2 regions of the Ewingella allii genome follow, and region 2 is predicted to be linked to the other one. Evidence: predicted binding sites of a transcription regulator. Region 2 holds the regulator's gene; the other holds the start of a gene.

Region 1 (11,274 bases), 390 kb from region 2:
GGCGCGGGTCCGGTGAAAATCATCCATGACATCAGCGAAATGCACCATGTTAAAGCCGGTGACATTTTGGTCACTGACATGACCGATCCCGATTGGGAACCGATCATGAAGAAAGCCTCGGCGATTGTCACCAATCGCGGCGGGCGTACCTGCCATGCGGCTATTATTGCCCGCGAACTGGGCATTCCGGCGGTGGTAGGCTGCGGCGACGCCACTGAGAGGCTAAAAGAGAACCAGAAAGTTACGGTATCTTGCTCCGAAGGCGACACCGGCTATGTCTACGAAGATGAGCTGGACTTCAGCGTGCAAAGTTCGGAAGTTAACGAACTGCCAGAGCTGCCGCTGAAAATCATGATGAACATCGGTAACCCTGACCGCGCCTTCGACTTTGCCTGTCTGCCGAATGAAGGGGTGGGGCTGGCGCGTCTTGAGTTCATCATCAACCGCATGATCGGCGTGCATCCAAAAGCCTTGCTGGAATTCGACCAGCAGGAACCGGCATTGCAGGAAGAGATCAGCAAGCTTATCCAAGGTTACGATAGCCCGCGTGAATACTACGTGGCGCGTTTGACGGAAGGGATCGCCACCCTTGGCGCTGCCTTCTGGCCAAAACGCGTGATTGTGCGTCTGTCTGACTTTAAGTCTAACGAATACGCCAATCTGGTGGGTGGCGAGAAGTACGAGCCACACGAAGAGAACCCGATGCTGGGCTTCCGTGGCGCGGGCCGCTATGTGTCGGACAACTTCCGCGACTGCTTCGCCCTCGAGTGTGAAGCCATGAAGCGAGTGCGTAACGATATGGATCTCACGAACGTTGAAGTGATGATCCCGTTTGTGCGTACCGTGGCGCAGGCTGAAGCCGTAGTGGCCGAGCTGGCGCGGCAAGGTCTGAAACGTGGCGAAAATGCCCTGAAAGTGATCATGATGTGTGAGATCCCTTCCAACGCCTTGCTGGCTGAGCAATTCCTCGAGCACTTCGACGGCTTCTCAATCGGCTCTAACGACATGACCCAGCTGACTTTGGGCCTTGACCGAGATTCTGGCGTGGTGTCTGAACTCTTTGACGAGCGCAACGAGGCAGTCAAGGCACTGCTGTCGATGGCAATTAAAGCCGCCAAGAAACAGGGCAAATACGTGGGTATCTGCGGGCAGGGGCCTTCTGACCATCAGGACTTCGCGCAATGGTTAATGGAGGAGGGGATCGACAGCTTGTCCCTTAACCCAGACACCGTAGTGCAAACCTGGCTGGCGCTGGCAGAAAAGAAATAATCGGCAAGTATTGCTGAACACCCAACACTTATAAGCCGTGGCCCTAAGCCACGGCTTTTTTTATGGCCAAAGGGGCAAAATAAGGGATCAGTGGGGGTAAATAAGAGGAGGGTTTTTCGAGCGATTTGCTGAATGATGGACAAAAAAAGGCCCGTCATTGGAGACAGGCAAAGACTACACACAGCAATTTCGTTTTATGCCAGCTAGGGGAAAGCTTGCATATAAATCAGGAGGTTGAAATCCAAACTGTTAACAATACTAGGGTTGCATAGTCTTTCAGTCTGTAAGAATACTCTTAATAGTAATTATTTCGATAGTTAACTAATTAACTGGGTTTATGAATGAGAAAAATGCCAAAGAGAAATTGCGCGGAAGTTTTATTGCGAGGGGATAAAAGAAGAGAAAATGCCACCTGCAAAACGCTTGCTTAAAGCGCGTGCAGGCGGCGTTTTTAAGTCTTACTCGTCGAGCGCTTTTACCACCTGATCGATATTTTTCTCAGGTTCTGGCGCTTCGTTAACCCATAAGGAAATCAGGCGATAAGAGACTGCCAGAACGACCGGACCGATAAACAGACCAATCATGCCGAAGGCGAACAAGCCACCGATAACCCCTGATAGAATCAGCAGCATCGGTAAGTCAGCGCCCATTCGGATGAGGACCGGACGCAGCACGTTGTCGAGTGAACCCACCACACAGCTCCACACCAGCAGCACTGTCCCCCAGGTATTGTCGCCGGTCCAGTACAGCCAGACGATTGCCGGGATCAGCACCAGCAGTGGCCCGATTTGCGCTACGCAGCAAACGAACATCACCACGGTCAGCACGGTAGCGTAAGGAATACCGGCGATGGCTAAACCAATGCCGCCCAATACGGACTGCACAATCGCAGTAACTACCACGCCCAGCGCGACAGCACGGATGGCTTGACCCGCAAGGATAACCGCCGCGTCGCCGCGATCGGCTGCCAGGCGGATGGCAAAGTGGCGGATGCCCATGCCAACCTGTTCGCCACGGCTATAAAGCAGGGCGCTGAATAGCAGCATCAGAGAACAGTGGACGATGAAGCGACCCAAATGTCCGGCCTGAGTGACAAACCACGAGGCAGTCTGACCGACATATGGCTGAACCTTACCCATCAACGCGCTACCGCCGCCGTTAATCAGCGAGTGCCAGCCGCTGTAGAGCTTGTGTCCCACCAGCGGGATAGCCTGTAGCCATTTAAAGTCCGGCATATGCAGGCTTGAAGGGTTGCTGGCGAGTTCGACCAGTGGTGTACCATTTTCAATCGCGCTGCTGACCAGCAGCGCGATAGGTAAAACGAAAAGCAGAATTAACAGCAGCGTCATCACTATCACCGCCAGAAAACGCTTACCCCAGAGCAATCTTTGCAATTTGATCATTAACGGCCAGGTGGCGATAACCACCATGCCAGCCCAAGCAAAGCCTAAAATAAAGGGTTGAACAACCCAAATACTGGCCACCGTCATCAGAGCAATAAACAGCACCCCAAACATAATTTGAGGTAAATCATAACGCTTCATCGGGAGATTCATTCTTGGTTCTCATAGTAAAAACAAGGCTTAAGCCCACATATTACGGACAAATACTGCTTTTCATAACTGGATAAGCATGGAGCATTTCTTCATTTTTGGACAATAGATCGCACTTTTTGTTGCGCCAGACATCTGTGCGCGCAGGCGCTATCGGTGGATGATTATAGTCAACCTTACGCAGACGAAGCGCTTGAAAACGAAGTATGTTAGTTTTTATGTTGGGTAATGAACAGGGCCCGGCAAACAACAACAAAATAGAGTCGAAATAAATGATCCCACAGATTTCACAGGCACCCGGCGTCATTCAACTGGTGCTCGATTTTTTGGAAGCGTTAAAAAAAGACGGGTTCACCGGCGATGTGACAACCAGCTACGCCGATAGATTGACGATGGCGACCGACAATAGCGTCTATCAGTTATTGCCGGATGCCGTGCTGTTCCCGATGGCGACCTCTGACGTGGCCTTATTGGCGCGTCTCGCCGGGCAGGAGCGTTTTAAATCTCTGGTATTCACCCCGCGCGGCGGTGGTACTGGCACCAACGGCCAGTCGTTAAACCGGGGAATTGTGGTTGATATGTCCCGTCATATGAATCGCATCCTAGATGTTAACGTCGAGCAGGGCTGGGTGAAGGTTGAAGCGGGGGTGATTAAAGACCAGCTGAATGACTATTTGCGCCCACTCGGCTATTTCTTCTCCCCTGAGCTGTCGACCAGTAACCGCGCGACGCTGGGTGGCATGATCAACACCGACGCTTCGGGTCAGGGTTCACTGGTGTATGGCAAAACCTCAGACCACGTTCTCGGGCTGCGGGCGATTGTGATTGGCGGCGAGATGCTCGACACCACCTCCATGCCGACGGCGCTGGCTGACAAGCTGGGTGAAGAGAATTCGGTGATTGGTCGGATTTATCGCACCGTGTTAGATAGCTGCCGCGACAACCGCGCGCTGGTTATCGAAAAATTCCCCAAACTTAACCGCTTCCTCACCGGTTATGACTTGCGCCACGTATTAAGCGACGACCTGCAAAACTTCAACCTGACTCGCATCCTCACGGGTTCAGAAGGATCGCTGGCCTTTATCACCGAAGCGCGGCTGAACATCACGCCAATCCCGAAAGTGCGCCGTCTGGTCAATATTAAATATGACTCTTTCAACTCCGCGCTGCGCAATGCGCCGCTGATGGTTGAGGCCAATGCCCTGTCGGTGGAAACGGTCGACTCCAAAGTGCTGAATCTGGCGCGGGAAGATATCGTCTGGCACACCGTGCGTGACTACATTACCGACGTCCCCGGCAAAGACATGCAGGGGCTGAATATTGTCGAGTTCGCAGGTGATGACGGCGTGTTGATCGAGCGTCAGGTTGAATCGCTTTGTGAACGTCTCGACAGTTTAATCAGCGACGGCGAAGCCGGGGTGATTGGCTATCAGATTTGCGCCGACCTGCCGGGCATTGAGCGTATTTACAATATGCGCAAAAAGGCCGTCGGCCTGCTAGGGAATGCCAAAGGGCAGGCCAAGCCGCTGCCGTTTGCCGAAGACACCTGCGTGCCGCCGCAGCATCTGGCTGACTATATTGTTGAATTCCGCGCACTGCTCGACAGCCATAACCTGAGTTACGGCATGTTCGGCCACGTCGACGCCGGGGTGCTTCACGTCCGCCCGGCTCTGGATATGTGTGACCCGCAACAAGAAGTCCTGCTGAAGCAGATTTCTGACCAAGTAGTGGCGTTAACTGCCAAATACGGCGGCCTGTTGTGGGGCGAGCATGGTAAAGGCTTCCGCGCCGAATACAGCCCGGCGTTCTTCGGCGAAGAGCTGTTCCACGAGCTGCGCCGCATTAAATCGGTCTTCGACCCGGACAATCGGCTCAACCCCGGCAAGATTTGTGCGCCTTTAGACAACGACGAGCCGATGATGAAAGTGGACGCGGTCAAGCGCGGCACCTTTGATCGACGGATTCCTCTCGAGGTTCGCCAGTCCTTCCGTGGCGCAATGGAGTGTAACGGCAACGGCCTGTGCTTTAACTTTGATGTGAAAAGCCCGATGTGCCCGTCAATGAAAATTACCGGCAGCCGCATTCACTCGCCGAAAGGCCGTGCCGGGCTGGTGCGCGAATGGCTGCGCCTACTGGCAGAGCAGGGCGTAGATCCGCTGGCGCTGGAAAATGCCTTGCCGCAGCAAGGAGTGAGCTTCCGCGGGCTTATCGACCGGACGCGCAATACCTGGCATGCCAATAAGGGCGAGTACGATTTCTCTCATGAAGTGAAAGAGGCGATGTCCGGCTGTCTGGCCTGTAAGGCTTGCTCGACCCAGTGCCCGATAAAAATCGACGTGCCGGGCTTCCGCTCGCGCTTCTTGCAGCTCTACCACACGCGCTATCTTCGCCCGATGCGTGACCATTTGGTCGCTGGAGTGGAAAGCTATACGCCGCTGATGGCGAAGGTGCCGAAGGTGTTCAACTTCTTCTTTAGCCAGCCTTGGGTGCGAGAGATGAGTCGCAAAAGCATCGGCATGGTCGATCTGCCGCTGCTATCTACGCCAACCCTGCGCCAACAGCTGCTGGGGCATAACGCGACCACCATGACGCTGGAGCAGTTGGAGAAAATTAGTCCTTCCCAGCGCAACCAGTATGTACTGATTGTGCAGGACCCCTTCACCAGCTATTACGATGCACAGGTGGTGGCCGATTTCGTGCGGCTAGTAGAGAAGCTGGGCTTGAAGCCCGTCTTGCTGCCGTTTTCACCGAACGGCAAGGCGCAGCACATCAAAGGCTTCTTGCAGCGTTTCGCCAAAACCGCCAAGAAAACTTCCATCTTCCTCAACCGCGTGGCGCAGTTGGGCATGCCGCTGGTGGGGGTCGATCCTGCCTTGGTGCTTTGCTATCGCGATGAATACAAAGAGATCCTGGGCGAAGCTCGCGGCTCGTTTGAGGTGCAATTGGTCCACGAGTGGCTGAGCACCTTGCTGGCGGATCGCCCGGAGCAGCAGCAAAGCGGCGAGTCTTGGTATCTGTTCGGCCACTGTACGGAAAGCACGGCGCTGCCAACCAGCGGCAAGCAGTGGGGGGATATTTTCGCCCGCTACGGCGCCAAGCTGGAAAACGTCAGCGTCGGCTGCTGCGGCATGGCGGGGACTTACGGCCACGAGAGCAAGAATATTCAAAACTCGCTAGGTATTTACGAGCTGTCATGGCACCAATCCTTACAGCGTCTGCCGCGCCAGCGCTGTCTGGCGACCGGCTATTCGTGCCGCAGTCAGGTAAAACGTATTGAAGGCAATGGGCTGCGGCATCCTTTGCAAGCCTTGCTGGAAATGATCCCTTAACGGAAAGGAAACCCTATGACATTGTGGAAACGGCAAACCACCCTTGAGGCGCTAAACGCCAGCGGGCAGGGCTGCATGGTCGGGCACGTGGGCATTGAGTTCACGCTGCTGGCTGACGACCATCTTGAGGCCACCATGCCTGTCGACCAAAGGACCACCCAGCCGTTCGGCCTGTTGCACGGCGGCGCTTCCGTGGTGCTGGCGGAGTCGATGGGTTCGATGGCGGGCTACCTGTGCAGCGAGGGCGAGCAGAAAGTGGTGGGCGTCGAGATCAACGCCAACCACCTGCGCTCGGCAACCAAGGGCAGGGTGAAGGGCGTGTGCCGCGCCCTGCACACCGGCAGGCGCAATCAGGTGTGGCAGATTGAAATTTTCGATGAGCAGGAGAGGCTGTGCTGCATTTCGCGGCTAACCACGATGATCATCGATTGATCGACTGAAATGTTAATGGAAGTGCATCAGGCAGACATATTTCCCTATGTCTGCCTTTTATTTGCGACAAGCCTGGCGGCTAATCGATTGAAATGTCTTTAAAGCTGAAAAGGGACGCGTTTAACAAAGTCAGTTTGAAAGGCTGTCGCTTTTTCCCAGATGCCCATCATGGCATAATAGTGACAAATCAGTTTCAACGTATGGCGAGCAAAGTGATAACTCTGCACGCGGAATAGCTCATTACGGTGGGCGGTATTTATTTCTAAAATAAGTCGGTTATGTAATTTACACAGCGCGTGAAGGTAGCTGTGGTCATCACCGTTTTGCAGGCACATGTTCGCCATGTCCAGACAGATACTATTGAAGCGCTTGAGCTGGCTGATTTCGGCGTCGACTCTTTGCAGCGCGGCTTCCGCCATATAAAAATCTACCGTGGCATCACGCACGCTGAATTTGTATTCGTCGATTTTAGTTTGCAGCCATGCATTAACCGATTGAGTCATTAGCAGCAGTCCAATTTTGTGAATGATAACCATTATCAAAGTGGAACTTATCATATTTGCAAAGCGGCGGGTGATCAATCAGCCAGTGGATTTTTATTTATCGATTTGTAGACCTATAAATAAGCGGAATATCCCTGTTAAAAGTGCGGAAATAGGGGCGAAAAAAGGCATTTCCTGACTATAAAAGAACGAATTCATAAATAGGTATTTCCGATGAATGTTTTATAATAGTGATCAGGAACATTATTTTTTCCGATTGAAAATCGGCAATTAGATTTTTTTTAACAAAAAATTGACAACTTATTCAATTAGTTGATGGTCGCGGTGTTGAAGACCCGCCAGCGGCCAGCCTTGGAAAGCGTAAGCGTAGAGTGAAGTTCCTCACGCTAAATCGCTATACCCTCTTAAAACAAGAGGTTGAAGTGATACCTGTTATCACTAGAATAGGCACAATAGGTCTTGTCTATGACCCTGAAACGATGAGGTAGGACAGATGCAAACTGAAACAGTCGGCACGTTCTCTTTAGATGAGAACATTTGGAAAGGTGTGACGTTGACTGACTCTGCGGCTAAGCAGGTCAAAACGCTCATCAACCAAGATCCAGAAGTTAAAGGGCTACAGCTCTCTGTGAAGCAGTCAGGCTGCGCAGGTTTCGCGTATGTCCTCGATCTGACTAAGCAGCCAGCCGGCGATGATCTGGTGTTTGAACACGATGGTGCCAAGTTGTTCATCCCGTTGAAGGCAATGCCTTTCATTGATGGCACCGAGGTGGATTTCGTCCGCGAAGGACTGAATCAGATATTTAAATTCAATAATCCTAAAGCTCAACATGCCTGCGGGTGTGGCGAGAGCTTTGGTGTCTAACATTATTGTAAACGAAGCGATGTAACCAACATGTCACGAAGCAACGTAGAAATTCCAGACAATGTGCAGTCTTGGGTCGGCGAGGAGACGAAATACAAGGAAGGGTTCTTCACTCAGCTGGCAACCGATGAATTAGCATCTGGCATCAACGAAGATGTGGTGCGTGCCATTTCCGCGAAGCGCAATGAGCCTGAGTGGATGCTGGAGTTCCGTCTGCAGGCTTATCATGCTTGGCTGAAAATGGAAGAGCCACACTGGTTGAAAGCGTACTACACGCCCCTCGATTATCAGGATTACAGCTACTACTCCGCACCTTCCTGCGGCAGCTGTGACGATACCTGTGGTTCTCAGCCGGGTGCCACGCAGCAGCCGCCGGCCGATGCGCTGGGCGTGCCTGCCGTTGACGGCAAAAATTACCTGACCAGCGAAGTTGAGAAAGCCTTCGAACAGCTGGGTGTTCCGGTGCGTGAAGGCAAAGAAGTGGCGGTCGACGCCATCTTTGACTCCGTTTCCGTCTCCACCACTTACCGTGAAAAGCTGTCTGAATCGGGCGTGATTTTCTGCTCCTTCGGCGAAGCCATTCATGAATACCCGGATCTGGTACGCAAGTACCTCGGTACCGTGGTGCCTGCGCAAGATAACTTCTTTGCTGCACTGAATGCCGCCGTGGCGTCTGACGGTACTTTCGTTTATGTACCAAAAGGCGTGCGCTGCCCGATGGAACTGTCCACCTATTTCCGTATTAACGCGGCGAAAACCGGCCAGTTCGAACGCACCATTCTGATTGCCGATGAAGGCAGCTATGTGAGCTACATCGAGGGCTGTTCTGCCCCGGTGCGCGACACCTATCAGCTGCACGCGGCGGTGGTTGAAGTCATTCTGCATAAAGATGCTGAAGTGAAATATTCCACCGTGCAGAACTGGTTCTCCGGCAGCAAAGACAGCAGCGGCGGGATACTGAACTTCGTGACCAAACGCGCACTGTGCGAAGGTTCAGGTTCAAAAATGTCTTGGACGCAGTCTGAAACTGGCTCCGCGATCACGTGGAAATACCCGAGCGTTATCCTTAAAGGGGATAACTCAATCGGGGAATTCTTCTCCGTGGCGCTGACCAGCGGCAAGCAGCAGGCAGATACGGGTACCAAAATGATCCACATTGGTAAAAACACCAAGTCGACCATTATTTCTAAAGGTATCTCAGCCGGTCACAGCCAGAACAGCTATCGCGGTCTGGTGAAGATTCTGCCAACTGCCGAGAATGCCCGTAACTTTACTCAGTGTGACTCCATGCTCATCGGCCCTGACAGCGCCGCGCACACTTTCCCTTATGTGGAAGTGCGCAATAACACTGCCCAGCTTGAGCACGAAGCAACAACTTCGAAAATCGGCGACGACCAGCTGTTCTACTGCTTACAACGTGGTATCAGCGAAGACGATGCGATTTCGATGATTGTTAATGGCTTCTGTAAGGATGTCTTCTCTGAGCTGCCGCTGGAGTTTGCCGTTGAGGCCCAGAAGCTTCTGGCTATCAGCCTTGAGCACAGCGTCGGGTGATTCTCTTTCTCTTATATAACAACGCTATATAAAGAGAACTGACGCTTTTCCCGCTCGTCCACCCACTTCTTTCCCGTGAGAAGACGATTTAGACGAGCGCTGGAAATTGAACGACTGAACCAGTGAAAGAACCACAGAATTATGAGCGCGCAGGCGCAAACTCAAGGATACGTATGTTAAGCATCAAGAATTTAAAAGTCCGTGTCGAAGAAAAGGAAATTCTTAAAGGGCTTGATCTCGAGATCAAACCAGGGGAAGTGCACGCTATTATGGGCCCGAACGGCTCCGGTAAAAGTACGCTTTCCGCGACGCTGGCCGGACGCGAGGACTACGAAGTCACCGACGGTACTGTTGAATTCAACGGTAAAGACCTGCTGGACTTAGACCCAGAAGAGCGGGCAGGCGAAGGCGTGTTCATGGCCTTCCAGTACCCGGTTGAAATTCCTGGCGTCACCAACCACTTCTTCCTGCAAACCGCCGTTAACGCCGTACGCAAGTACCGCGGTCAGGCACCAATGGACCGTTTTGACTTCGCTGATTTCATCGAAGAAAAAATCGCCATGCTGAAAATGCCAGAAGATTTGCTGACCCGTTCTGTCAACGTCGGCTTCTCCGGCGGTGAGAAAAAACGTAACGATATCTTGCAGATGGCGGCTCTTGAGCCAAATCTGTGTATCCTTGATGAAACCGACTCAGGTCTGGATATCGATGCGCTGAAAATTGTTTCTGACGGCGTTAACAGCCTGCGTGACGGCAAACGTTCATTCGTTATCGTGACCCACTACCAGCGTATCCTCGACTACATCAAGCCTGACTACGTGCACGTTTTGTGGCAGGGCCGCATTGTTAAATCCGGCGATTTTACCTTGGTTAAACAGTTAGAGGAGCAGGGTTATGGCTGGCTTACAGACCAAGAGTAACGTACCTGCGGCGGGCAGTTCGCACGCCATGCAACAGTTGTATCGCCTGTTCGAAAGCGCAGGCGGCGAGAACTCTGCCCACGCACATGCGCACTGGCAGCAAGTTCTGCGTATTGGTTTTCCACACGCCAAGCTTGAAAACTGGAAGTACACTCCGGTTTCCTCTTTGCTCGGTAATCAATTCTTTGCTCCGCAGCCACAGGCGTTGAGCGCTGAAGAGTTGAAGGTGCTGGCTTTGCCGCTGGATGCTTACCGCCTGGTGTTCGTCGATGGTCGCTTTGATGCTGACCTTAGCGATGTGCAAACTGGCGCGTTTGAAATTGAAAAACTGAGCCCGTCCGTTCAGCAGACTCTGCCTGAGCCGATTGAGTCAGAAGTCTTCCTGCACCTGACCGAAAGTCTGGCGCAAGACGGCCTGTCTGTGCGTTTGCCTGCCGGTAAACAAGCAGATAAACCACTCTATTTGCTGCATGTCAGCAGCGGTCGCGAGCAGGCACGTGAGATTAATACCGTTCACCATCGTTACCACTTGGCGATTGAAAGCGGCGCCAATGCTGAAGTGATCGAGCACTACGTTAGCCTGAGTGACAAAGGTCATTTCACCGGCTCACGTATGACCGTGAACGTTGGCGACAACGCGGATTTCACTCACTACAAACTGGCTTTTGAAAGCCAGGCGAGCTTCCACTTCTCGCACAATGATTTAGTGATTGGCCGTGACGCACGCGTTGCCAGCCACAGCTTCTTGCTGGGTGCGGGTCTGACCCGTAACAACACCAGCGCGCAGCTTAACGGTGAAAACAGCAATCTGGACATCAATAGTCTGGTATTGCCGGTTGACGCAGAAAT
Region 2 (11,274 bases):
GACGATTACTCAGGCGTTGTTGCAGTAGCCAGCGGCTCAGTCGTTGCGGGTCAAACTAAACTGTTCGAGATTCAGTCCAAGTAATCCCCCACTGAACTCGCAGTGATGCAGTAAATAAGACGGGAAGAGAGCAATCTCTTCCCGTTTTTTTGTTTCAAACCCAGATAACCTCTATTTTATGTAACTAACGGTTGTTTCCCGACGTGGCTTGTTGGAACATATGCGGTTAGTCATTCGAGCCAATGTCGCGTAGAGGAATTGCACAATGAGTGAGGCTGAAGCCCGCCCAACAAATTTTATCCGTCAGATTATTGATGAAGATCTGGCGTCCGGGAAACACAACACGGTTCACACCCGTTTCCCGCCTGAGCCTAATGGCTATTTGCATATCGGTCATGCCAAATCAATTTGCCTGAACTTCGGTATTGCTCAAGATTACCAGGGCCAATGCAACCTGCGCTTTGACGATACCAACCCAGCGAAAGAAGATATCGAGTTCGTTGAGTCCATTAAGCACGACGTTAAGTGGCTGGGCTTCGAGTGGAGCGGGGAGATTCAATACTCTTCTAACTACTTCGACCAACTGCACAACTACGCTGTAGAGCTTATCAATAAAGGCTTGGCCTACGTTGACGAACTTTCTCCAGAGCAGATCCGCGAATACCGTGGAACCCTGACTGCGCCAGGTAAAAACAGCCCATACCGCGATCGTACGCCGGAAGAGAACCTCGCGCTGTTCGCGAAAATGCGCAACGGTGAGTTCGCTGAAGGTAAGGCGTGTCTGCGTGCCAAAATCGATATGGCTTCGCCATTTATCGTGATGCGTGACCCGGTGATTTATCGTATCAAGTTCGCGCATCATCACCAGACTGCTGACAAATGGTGCATCTACCCGATGTACGATTTCACCCACTGCATCTCCGATGCGCTGGAAGGGATCACGCATTCGCTGTGTACGCTGGAGTTCCAGGACAACCGCCGTCTGTACGACTGGGTGCTGGATAACATCACCATTCCTTGTCACCCGCGTCAATATGAGTTCTCTCGCCTGAATCTCGAATACGCCATCATGTCTAAGCGCAAGCTGCAGCTGCTGGTGTCTGAGAAGATTGTAGAAGGCTGGGATGACCCTCGCATGCCAACGGTGTCAGGCCTGCGTCGCCGTGGCTACACTGCGGCTTCTATCCGTGAATTCTGCCGTCGCATCGGCGTCACCAAGCAAGATAACAACGTTGAAATGATGGCGCTGGAATCCTGTATCCGTGATGACCTGAATGAAAACGCGCCGCGCGCGATGGCGGTGATCAATCCGGTTAAAGTGGTGATTGAAAACTTCACCGGTGAAGATGTGCAGTTGGTGACTATGCCAAACCATCCGAACAAGCCAGAAATGGGCAGCCGCGAAGTGCCGTTTACTCGCGAGATCTACATCGATCAGGCTGATTTCCGCGAAGAAGCGAACAAGCAGTACAAGCGTCTGGTGTTGGGCAAAGAAGTGCGCTTGCGCAATGCTTACGTGATCAAAGCTGAGCGTATTGAGAAAGATACAGAAGGTAATATCACCACCATCTTCTGTAGCTATGATGTTGATACACTGAGCAAAGATCCTGCCGATGGCCGCAAAGTGAAAGGCGTCATTCACTGGGTTTCTGCAACAGAAGGTAAACCGGCCGAGTTCCGCCTGTATGACCGCCTGTTCAACGTGCCAAACCCGGCGCAGGCTGAAGACTTCCTGACCACCATTAACCCTGAGTCACTGGTGATTGCGCAAGGTTTTGTCGAGCCAAGCCTCGGTGCCGCGCAGCCAGAAGTGAGCCTGCAGTTTGAACGTGAAGGTTACTTTTGTGCCGACAGCCGCTACTCCAGTGCAGAACATTTAGTGTTCAACCGTACAGTTGGCCTGCGTGATACGTGGGAAAGCAAACCGGCTGTTTAATCGCGCGAGTGATTAACCCTGTTAAAAACGCAGCCTTGGCTGCGTTTTTTTATGTCCAAAATTTCCCCTCAGTCACATTCATTCCCTTCTTTATTTTATTTATCCAAATCGCTAAGCATAAAAACTATCAAAATTTTATTTCTTAACACGAATTAATGCTTGCGGATAAATATGTGATCGCTGATGCATTTTTATGAATTATCACTGAAATATTACACTGTCAGAGTTTTGTTGTTATTTAATTTATTGATTTATATGGTTTATTTTTAATAATTCAATTAAATTCAATCTTTTCATCCTTTTGTAACATAAATACATATTTATGTGCACTTTGTCATGTTTCTGATATTTGTATTTAATTACTGATTGATAATTCGCGCCGCGAAAAATAGTCTAAACCTTGTTTACAGTGCTGGTTTCGCTATTAGCGACTGGCCTATTACCCGTTTGGGTTTGCGTTAACTTTCAAGTCAAAAAGAGGATTTCCCATGTTGAGTCAATTTAACAGGGGCAGGGTCGCGGCTGGCCTTAACCCAAGAGCAAGAATGAAACCGATTTCTCTGGCGCTCGCTGGAACCTTGTTAGGCGGCGGCTTGATGAGTATGCCGGAAGCCCAAGCGGCAGGCTTTATTGACGATTCAACGCTGACCGGCGGAATTTATTACTGGCAGCGTGAACGTGACAGAAAAGATCTGAATAAAACCAAAGAAGAAACCCGTCCTGACGGCAGCAAAGTGACGGTGAATAACCCAGACTATAATAAATACTCCACCAACCTCTCTCACTCTACCGCTAACTTAAACCTCGATTTCTCATCAGGTTACGCTTGGGATATGTTCGGTATTGATCTCGCGGCCTTCACCGCGGTCGAGCTTGCCGAAGCCAGTGACAGCGGCCACCCAAACGAAATCGCGTTTTCTTCCAGCAACCATGCTTATGACGAAGATTACTCTGGCGATAAAGGCGGGGTCAGCCTGTATAAAGCAGCGGGTAAATTTAAATATGGCGGCTTCTGGGGTCATGCAGGCTATATCCAACCCACCGGCCAGACGCTGATTGCGCCGCACTGGAGCTTTATGCCGGGCACTTATCGCGGTGCCGAAGCGGGCTACAAACACGACTTTGGTGACCCGGGCGAGCTGAGTTTCTCCTATATGTGGGCCGATGAGTACAAATCCCCATGGCACCTTGAGATGGATGATTTCCGCCGCGCTGACCGGACCACCGGCGTCTCCTACATCCACTCACTGGGCGCGAAATACGACTTCAAAAATGACTTCGTGCTGGAAGCGGCTTTTGGCCAAGCCGAGAACTACGTTGACCAATACTTTGGAAAGGCCTCTTATAAACTTGAGCTGGCGGGTAACCCACTGACCACCAGCTATCAGTTCTACGGCTCGAAAGACAAAATTGGTGACAGCAGCGATCCAAACAGTCTGTACGACGGCATGGCTTGGTTGCAGGCGCTGACCTTCGGCTACACCACCGGGCAATTTAACTGGCGTCTGGAAGGCACCATGGTTAAGGCCGATGGTAACCAAGGTTATTTCCTGCAACGCATGACCCCTACCTATTCTTCTTCTAACGGCCGTCTTGACGTGTGGTGGGACAACCGTTCCGACTTCAACGCCAACGGCGAAAAAGCATTGTACGCGGGCGTGCTGTATGACTTGGCGAAATGGGATCTTCCGGGCTTCGCGGTGGGCGGTTCTTACGTTTATGCGTGGGATGCAAAACCAAGCTCCAACCCGATTTACGACCAGAGCCAGCGCTTGAAAGAGAGTGCGTGGAGCCTCGATGCGCTGTACACCGTGCAGGGCGGCCGTGCCAAAGGCACCTTGTTCAAGCTTCACTATACCCAGTATGACAACCATTCCGACATCCCAAGCTGGGGCGGTGGCTACGGCAACATCTTCCAGGATGAGAAAGACGTGAAGTTCATTGTTATTGCGCCATTCACCATTTTCTAATATCGGACTCTGGGTAAAAAATAATGAAAATGAAATCGATTAAAAATATGTTGTTGGTGGTGGCTTCTGTCGCTTTGCTAGGCGCTTGTTCTGACCCGAGTGCCAGTAAGGCCGACCAGCTTCGTCACTCTTACACCAACTGTATCAATACCTCGAATGGCGAAGCCGATAAGCTAGCGACCTGCCAGACCATTCTGGAATCGCTGCAGAAAGAGAAAGCCCATGAGGCGTTTGCGAAGAAAGAAACCGTGCGGGTTATCGACTACCAGAAATGCCTGACGGCGCGTAAAACCGGCGATGGTCAAAGCTATGCCGAGGATTGCGGTAAAATCTGGCAGGAGATCAAAGCCAACAACTCGCCGAGCGCCATGAAGTAAGGTGAGTTGACGGGCGCAAGCGGCAGGGCAGTCAGCCTTGCCGCCAGCCACAATGAAGAACCCCGATTTCGGATGCAGAGATCGGGGTTTTTTAATGTCTGAATCGAGCGGGGAGGAAATTAGGCATAAAAAAAACCGCTTTTCAGCGGCTAATTTTAGTTCTGCTCCATCTCAGGCAGAACATAACGCATGACTACAGAACTGCAATTACAGTGCTGGTTTATCGTTATGCAGGCTGTCATCTTCACGGCAGTCACCCAGTTCGCAGTGGCCGTACAGATAGAGGCTGTGGTTAGTCAGTTTAATGCCATGTTTCTTCGCAATCTCACGCTGACGTGCTTCGATTGACTCATCGCGGAATTCAATAACGCGGCCGCAATCAAGGCAAATCAGGTGGTCGTGGTGATGCTGTTGGGTCAGTTCGAAAACAGATTTGCCGCCTTCGAAGTTATGACGGGTAACGATACCTGCGTCATCAAATTGGTTCAGAACGCGGTAAACCGTCGCCAGACCAATCTCTTCACCCATATCAATTAATTGTTTGTACAAATCTTCCGCGCTGACGTGATGACCTTCCGGCGCTTGCAGCACTTCCAGGATCTTAAGTCGCGGAAGCGTGACTTTTAAGCCAGCTTTCTTCAGTGCGGTATTATTGTCAGTCATGCGGATTCAGTCCTGTTACTATGCTTGTCACGTTGAGGCATGAAGCCTGTGGTATCAGTTCATGGTGAATAGGGGGATCTGTTAACGAAGATCACACTTTTCACGACTGTCGCGATCAGATCGCAACGGCTTGATCAATAGAATAAACCAAGATCTAAGTGTACCTTGATACCGCTGAAAGTTACAATTTTGTAGCGGTTAAATTGTTAATTTCAGTAATAGATTGGCCCTTTCGACGTGTAATCAACGACTCAGGGCCTTTCTTGCTATCAGCTCATGATCAGCCAATGATTTCAGCTAAACTTAATTCTTCGGTGATCTGTTTCACCCATGCATCCACGCGCTCATTGGTCAGTTCTGGTTGACGGTCTTCGTCAATCGCCAGGCCGATGAAGTGAGTGTCATCCGCCATACCTTTAGAGGCTTCGTAGTGATAACCGGCTGTTGGCCAGTGTCCTACGATAACCGCGCCGCGTGGCTCGATGATGTCACGCACGGTGCCCATCGCATCACAGAAGTATTCGGCATAATCTTCCTGATCGCCACAGCCAAACAGGGCAACCAGCTTACCTTCGAAATCTATCTCTTCCAGCGATGGGAAAAAGTCGTCCCAGTCACACTGTGCTTCGCCGTAATACCAGGTTGGAATGCCGATCAGCAAAATATCGAATTTTTCCAAATCCTCTTTGCTGCTTTTCGCAATGTCATGTACCTCGGCAACATCTTTACCCAACTGCTTTTGGATCATTTTTGCGATGTTTTCGGTGTTACCTGTATCGGATCCAAAGAAGATTCCTACTACGGCCATAAGATTTCTAACCTCTTGTTCTCAATGAAAAGCCTGATCCTAACTATCCGTTGCCTCGGCCATTTGATTGGCGGAGTGAGGATAGCGGAAATATACCCTAGGCAATAATGCCGCAAATAATAACAAACTCATCACGCAGAGAACATGCCTCTACGCAGCTTGCAGTTAACTAACAAGTTTATCGAGCATTGCCGGCGAGCGTTATCGCCTTTGTGTGTTTTGTATGGTTATTCGGCTCATACAAAGTGCGCACTCCCTAAGCAAAACTGAAAGAATTTCACGTTGCTCCTAAATTTTACCCATCCAGCGCCGATAGATGAAGCGAGAGGAAACTCGTCAGTACAAGCAATCGATGCCCGGAGAGGTGTTCAACATGTCCCGCGGCCTATGCCTTCCGGCGACCTGTTTTGATTCTCCGCATCCCCGTTAATACACATAAAAAGAAACAGAGCTGTTTCACGAGAGGCACATCGTGCAATTTTTGAAAAATATTACCATCAGGACCGCAATACTAGTCATTCTCGGTACATTTAGCGTCATGTGGGCGGGCGTGGCTATCTATACCGTAACTTCACTCAACTCTCTGACCAGAAATGCCGAGATTAACGTGGCATTAGTCAACGATCTCACCTTGATTCATAAAGGAAGCGATCAATATTTTAGAACCCAAACGCGTTTGACTCGTGCGATGTCAGCGTTACAAAACGACCCTAACCAGAAACCGGAGTTATTCGATGGCGCGAAACTGGCGCTGACCAATATGACTGACGCACTGGCTGCGTTTAAAAAATCCCCGCATCCGGGACTGGATGACGCCGTGGTGCAGCAGCTTATTACTGACTGGACTAATCTGGCGGAGCAGGGCGCTACGCCGCTGTTCAACGCCGCGAGCAGCAAGAACGCCGAGGCTTATAAGCAGATTTCTACCGTCAACGTTGTGCCGTACAGCGTCAAGTTTGGCGCCTCGGTTGAGAAAGCCAATGCATTGATTGCTGAAGCATTAAAGCGCACGGAAGCGCAATCAGCCTATTTGACGCAAATGAGCAAAATCATTCTTCTGGTGGCTTTCGCGCTGGGCATGGTGATTCTGTTTATCACCGATCGCTATCTGGTGTGGGGATTAGTTAAACCGCTGAATAAAATCCGTGACCAGTTTGCGGTGATTGCGCGCGGCGACTTGACCCACAATCTGGAGGAGTTTGGTAAAAACTGCGCCGGGAAGCTGATTCCATTGCTCAACGTGATGCAAAACAGCCTGATCAACACCGTGCAAACCATTCGCAACTGCACCAATAGCATCTATCAGGGCGCTTCTGAAATTTCTGCCGGTAACAATGACCTCTCCTCGCGCACCGAGCAGCAGGCCTCGGCGCTGGAAGAGACGGCCGCCAGCATGGAACAGCTGACCGCGACGGTGAAACACAACGCCGACAATGCTCATCACGCCAGCCAGCTGGTGGTGGAAGCCTCTGCCACGGCGCGCAAGGGCGGCAACATTGTCGCTGATGTGGTTAGCACCATGAAGGACATCTCCGGCAGCTCGAAAAAGATTGCTGAGATAACGGCGGTGATCAACAGCATTGCTTTCCAGACCAATATTTTGGCGCTGAATGCGGCGGTTGAGGCAGCGCGCGCGGGCGAGCAGGGGCGCGGTTTTGCCGTGGTTGCCAGCGAAGTGCGTAATCTAGCCCAGCGCAGCGCGCAGGCGGCGAAGGAGATTGAACAGCTGATCAGCGAGTCCGTCTCCCGCGTGGATAATGGTTCGAAATTGGTTGAGCAGGCGGGTAACACCATGGATGACGTGGTGCGCTCGATAACCCACGTTACCGACATTATGGCGGAAATTGCCTCGGCGTCGGATGAGCAGAGCAAAGGGATTAGCCAGGTGGCCGTGGCGGTGACGCAGATGGATAGCGTGACGCAGCAAAACGCCGCGCTGGTGGAAGAGGCGTCGCAGGCCGCGGTGTCTCTGGAAGAGCAGGCGGCATTGCTGAACAACGCCGTGGCGACCTTCAAACTGCGCGACAGCGTGACGCGCGTGGGACAGCATCAGGTTGCATCTCAGCGCGCACCTTTACTGCGCCCGGACTTGGGGGCATCTGCCGCCAAAAGCAGTGATAATTGGGAAAAGTTTTAACTAAGGCTAGCGGGTTGTAAGCAACCTAAAATGAGCGGGTAGCCAGAACTGGCTGCCCGCTGAGGTTCAGCTTTCGTGATGATTCAGATGCGCCAATAGCATCTCTTCAATCAACTCACTACGACTGATATTGCGTTCTTCGGCAAGCTTGTTGAGCGTATCAACAGCTTCTGCATTAATTTTTAGCTCGACGCGTCGCAAACCGCTCGCTTTATCGCGACGAAGTTGATTGCGCTTATTAATCCTAAGCTGCTCATCTCGTGAAAGCGGATTTGTTTTCGGACGCCCCGGACGGCGATCATCTGCGAACAGATCAAGCGTCGTGCGATCCAGTTGTTCTTTTGCCATAGGTAGCGGTAAAACCAGGAAAGTTACATCGGAAAACGGCACGCCGTTTCTGACGATTGCCTTACATATTTCGGGCTAATCACCCAACCCAACTTCGAGACGCCCCGCACAACTTATACCCAGTTTGGGGCGGCAAAATTTTAGCGCGCAATCATACCCTAGCCGCGCCGCGATTCACAACGGTTAAAAGCCCAAATTTATAGCTAAATGATTAAGTTATGCAGGCTTTTTGCACAATTTATCCCCAGCTTATTAAACATCAAGCCTCATCGATGAAACGGTGTACAGCACGAAGCACCGCGTCAGGTTTTTCTGCATGAACCCAATGGCCGGTTCCTGCGACCACGTGGGCGCGCGCCTGAGGGAATTGGCTGGCAATGGCGTCGCGGTACTTATCTTGCACATAAGGCGACAGGCCGCCGCGAATAAAGAGCGCAGGGTGGTTCCACGCGGGAATGTTTTCCCAGCCGATGATTTTCGCGTACTCGGCCATCAGCACAGGCACGTTGAAACGCCACTCGCCCTGCTGGAAGGATTTCAGCAAGAACTGAATCACGCCTTCTTCATCTATATATTGACGCATGCACTCGGCGGCGGACTGGCGGTCGCCAGCCTTGGTGTCGCTCACGGCGTTAACCGCGGCAAAAATTTCGTCGTGGCGGCGAGTGTCATAATCCACCGGCGCGATATCAATCGCCACCAGTTTTTCTATCCGCTCGGGGGCCAGCGCGGTCATCGCCATGGCGGCTTTGCCACCCATCGAGTGGCCAATCACTAAGGCTTTTTCGAAGCCGACGTCATCCATGGTATCCAATAAGTCCTGCGCCATGGCGGCATAAGACATGTCATCCGAACGCCCCGACTGGCCATGGTTACGCATGTCTACCTGCAGCACCTGATGCTGCTGTTTCAAGTCGCGCGCCAATACCCCGAGATTATCCAGCGTGCCGAACAGGCCGTGGATCAGCAAAACGGGCAGGGTTTGATTCTCGGGCTGGGCAGATTCTTGCAGACGATAATGTAATTTCATGGTGAAGTTCATGCAGATAAACAATCTCATTAGGTTATCATGAGTTGCTGAAAATTTTTAAACCGGAAAGTTTTAGCCAGATACCTGATTGGGATTTCGCGCTGCGAAGCAGTTTGCAGCAGGCGTGAGCAGAAAGCGGGATAAATCTGCTTTTTGTGTTGCGGCCTGTTCGTTAACGCGCAGAAGTTTGTATAATCCTTTTCGAACGAATTAAGTAGAAAAAACAGTACTGGAAAAAGATGAAAACTATTGAGGTTGACGAAGAACTCTACCGTTATATTGCCAGCCATACGCAGCATATCGGTGAAAGTGCGTCGGATATTTTGCGCCGTATGCTGAAGTTTTCTGCCGGGCAGGAAGCGAAAACCCCTCCTGCCAATGCGGGCGCGCAGGTTGCTGCCGCCACTGCCGCAGAGAAAACGCCTGTCGTTGCTGCTAACACCGCGCGTGATAAAGTCCGTGCCGTGCGCGAACTGCTGCTTTCTGATGACTATGCAGAACAGACCAAGGCAGTGAACCGTTTCATGCTGATCCTGACTACATTGTACTGTCTGAATCCTAAAGAATTTGCTGCGGCGACGGACTCTCTGCACGGCCGTACGCGCACCTATTTCGCCGGCGACCAGCAGACATTGCTGCAAAACGGTAACCATACTAAGCCTAAACACGTTCCTGGAACGCCGTATTGGGTTATCACGAATACCAACACAGATCGCAAACGCAGCATGATTGAACACATCATGCAGTTGATGCAGTTCCCACAAGAACTGACCGACAAAGTCTGCGGTACCCTCTAATTTCAGCGTAAGGGAGATGCACACGTGGCTAATAACCCTCGTGCAGGACAACCTGCTCAGCAAAGCGATTTAATCAATGTGGCGCAGTTGACGTCACAATATTACGTTCTGCAACCGGACCCGGCGAACACTGCCCACGCGGTGAAGTTTGGGACTTCCGGCCATCGCGGTAGCGCGTTGCGTCATAGCTTCAACGAAAACCACATTCTGGCGATTGCTCAGGCAATTGCTGAAGTGCGCAAAGAGCAGGGCACTACCGGTCCTTGCTACGTGGGCAAAGATACCCATGCGCTGTCCGAACCGGCCTTTATTTCCGTGCTGGAAGTGCTGACGGCCAACGGCGTTGACGTGATTGTGCAGGAAGATAATGGCTACACGCCGACGCCTGCGGTTTCTCACGCTATCCTGACCCACAATCGCAAAGGCGGCATTTTGGCTGATGGCATCGTCATCACCCCATCGCACAACCCGCCAGAAGACGGTGGCATCAAGTACAACCCAACCAATGGCGGCCCGGCTGATACTGACCTGACGTCAGTGATCGAAAAACGTGCCAATGCGCTGCTGGCGGTCAAGCTGGCCGGCGTTCAGCGTCAGTCTCTCGACGCGGCATGGAAAAGCGGCCATCTGCAAGCCGTAGACTTGGTTCAGCCTTATGTGGAAAGCCTTGGCGAAATCGTCGACATGAAGGCGATTCAAAAAGCGGGCCTGAAGCTGGGCGTTGACCCACTCGGCGGTTCCGGTATCGAATACTGGAAGCGTATTGCTAAGCATTACGAATTAGATTTGACGCTGGTGAACGACTCGGTCGATCAGACTTTCCGCTTTATGCATCTCGACCACGACGGCGTGATCCGCATGGACTGCTCGTCTGAATCCGCGATGGCGGGCCTGCTGGCGCTGCGCGACAAGTTCGATTTGGCCTTCGCCAATGACCCGGATTACGACCGCCACGGCATCGTCACCCCAGCCGGTTTGATGAACCCGAACCACTATCTGGCGGTAGCGATTCAATACCTGTTCCAGCACCGTCCGCAGTGGGGCAAAGAGGTCGCCGTCGGCAAAACGCTGGTCTCCAGCGCGATGATTGATCGCGTGGTCGAAGATCTGGGCCGCAAGCTGGTGGAAGTGCCAGTGGGCTTCAAATGGTTCGTAGACGGCCTGTTTGACGGCAGCTTCGGCTTCGGCGGCGAAGAGAGCGCCGGGGC

What was found. Region 2 encodes Fur, which represses iron uptake genes when iron is present. Its sites were predicted from a motif close to ATAATAATGAGAACNACTATCAA; they were not measured.
Region 1: sufA (Fe-S cluster assembly scaffold SufA) is a predicted target of Fur. The motif match lies at 7,509-7,531, and genes of this name have one in related genera.

Annotation. Positions count from the first base shown of each region.
Region 1 is NZ_JAWUDN010000001.1:655,644-666,917, forward strand. It holds gene ppsA (phosphoenolpyruvate synthase) at 1-1,269, shown strand, start outside; RNA gene rprA (antisense sRNA RprA) at 1,409-1,519, opposite strand; gene ydiK (AI-2E family transporter YdiK) at 1,728-2,825, opposite strand; gene ydiJ (D-2-hydroxyglutarate dehydrogenase YdiJ) at 3,095-6,151, shown strand; gene menI (1,4-dihydroxy-2-naphthoyl-CoA hydrolase) at 6,167-6,583, shown strand; gene SBO83_RS03225 (hypothetical protein) at 6,682-7,086, opposite strand; gene sufA (Fe-S cluster assembly scaffold SufA) at 7,580-7,951, shown strand; gene sufB (Fe-S cluster assembly protein SufB) at 7,982-9,505, shown strand; gene sufC (Fe-S cluster assembly ATPase SufC) at 9,679-10,425, shown strand; gene sufD (Fe-S cluster assembly protein SufD) at 10,400-11,274, shown strand, end outside.
Region 2 is NZ_JAWUDN010000001.1:262,109-273,382, forward strand. It holds gene nagE (PTS N-acetyl glucosamine transporter subunit IIABC) at 1-84, shown strand, start outside; gene glnS (glutamine--tRNA ligase) at 266-1,936, shown strand; gene chiP (chitoporin ChiP) at 2,482-3,906, shown strand; gene chiQ (ChiQ/YbfN family lipoprotein) at 3,945-4,283, shown strand; gene fur (ferric iron uptake transcriptional regulator) at 4,491-4,946, opposite strand; gene fldA (flavodoxin FldA) at 5,227-5,754, opposite strand; gene SBO83_RS01270 (methyl-accepting chemotaxis protein) at 6,227-7,891, shown strand; gene ybfE (LexA regulated protein) at 7,958-8,239, opposite strand; gene ybfF (esterase) at 8,499-9,281, opposite strand; gene seqA (replication initiation negative regulator SeqA) at 9,509-10,066, shown strand; gene pgm (phosphoglucomutase (alpha-D-glucose-1,6-bisphosphate-dependent)) at 10,091-11,274, shown strand, end outside.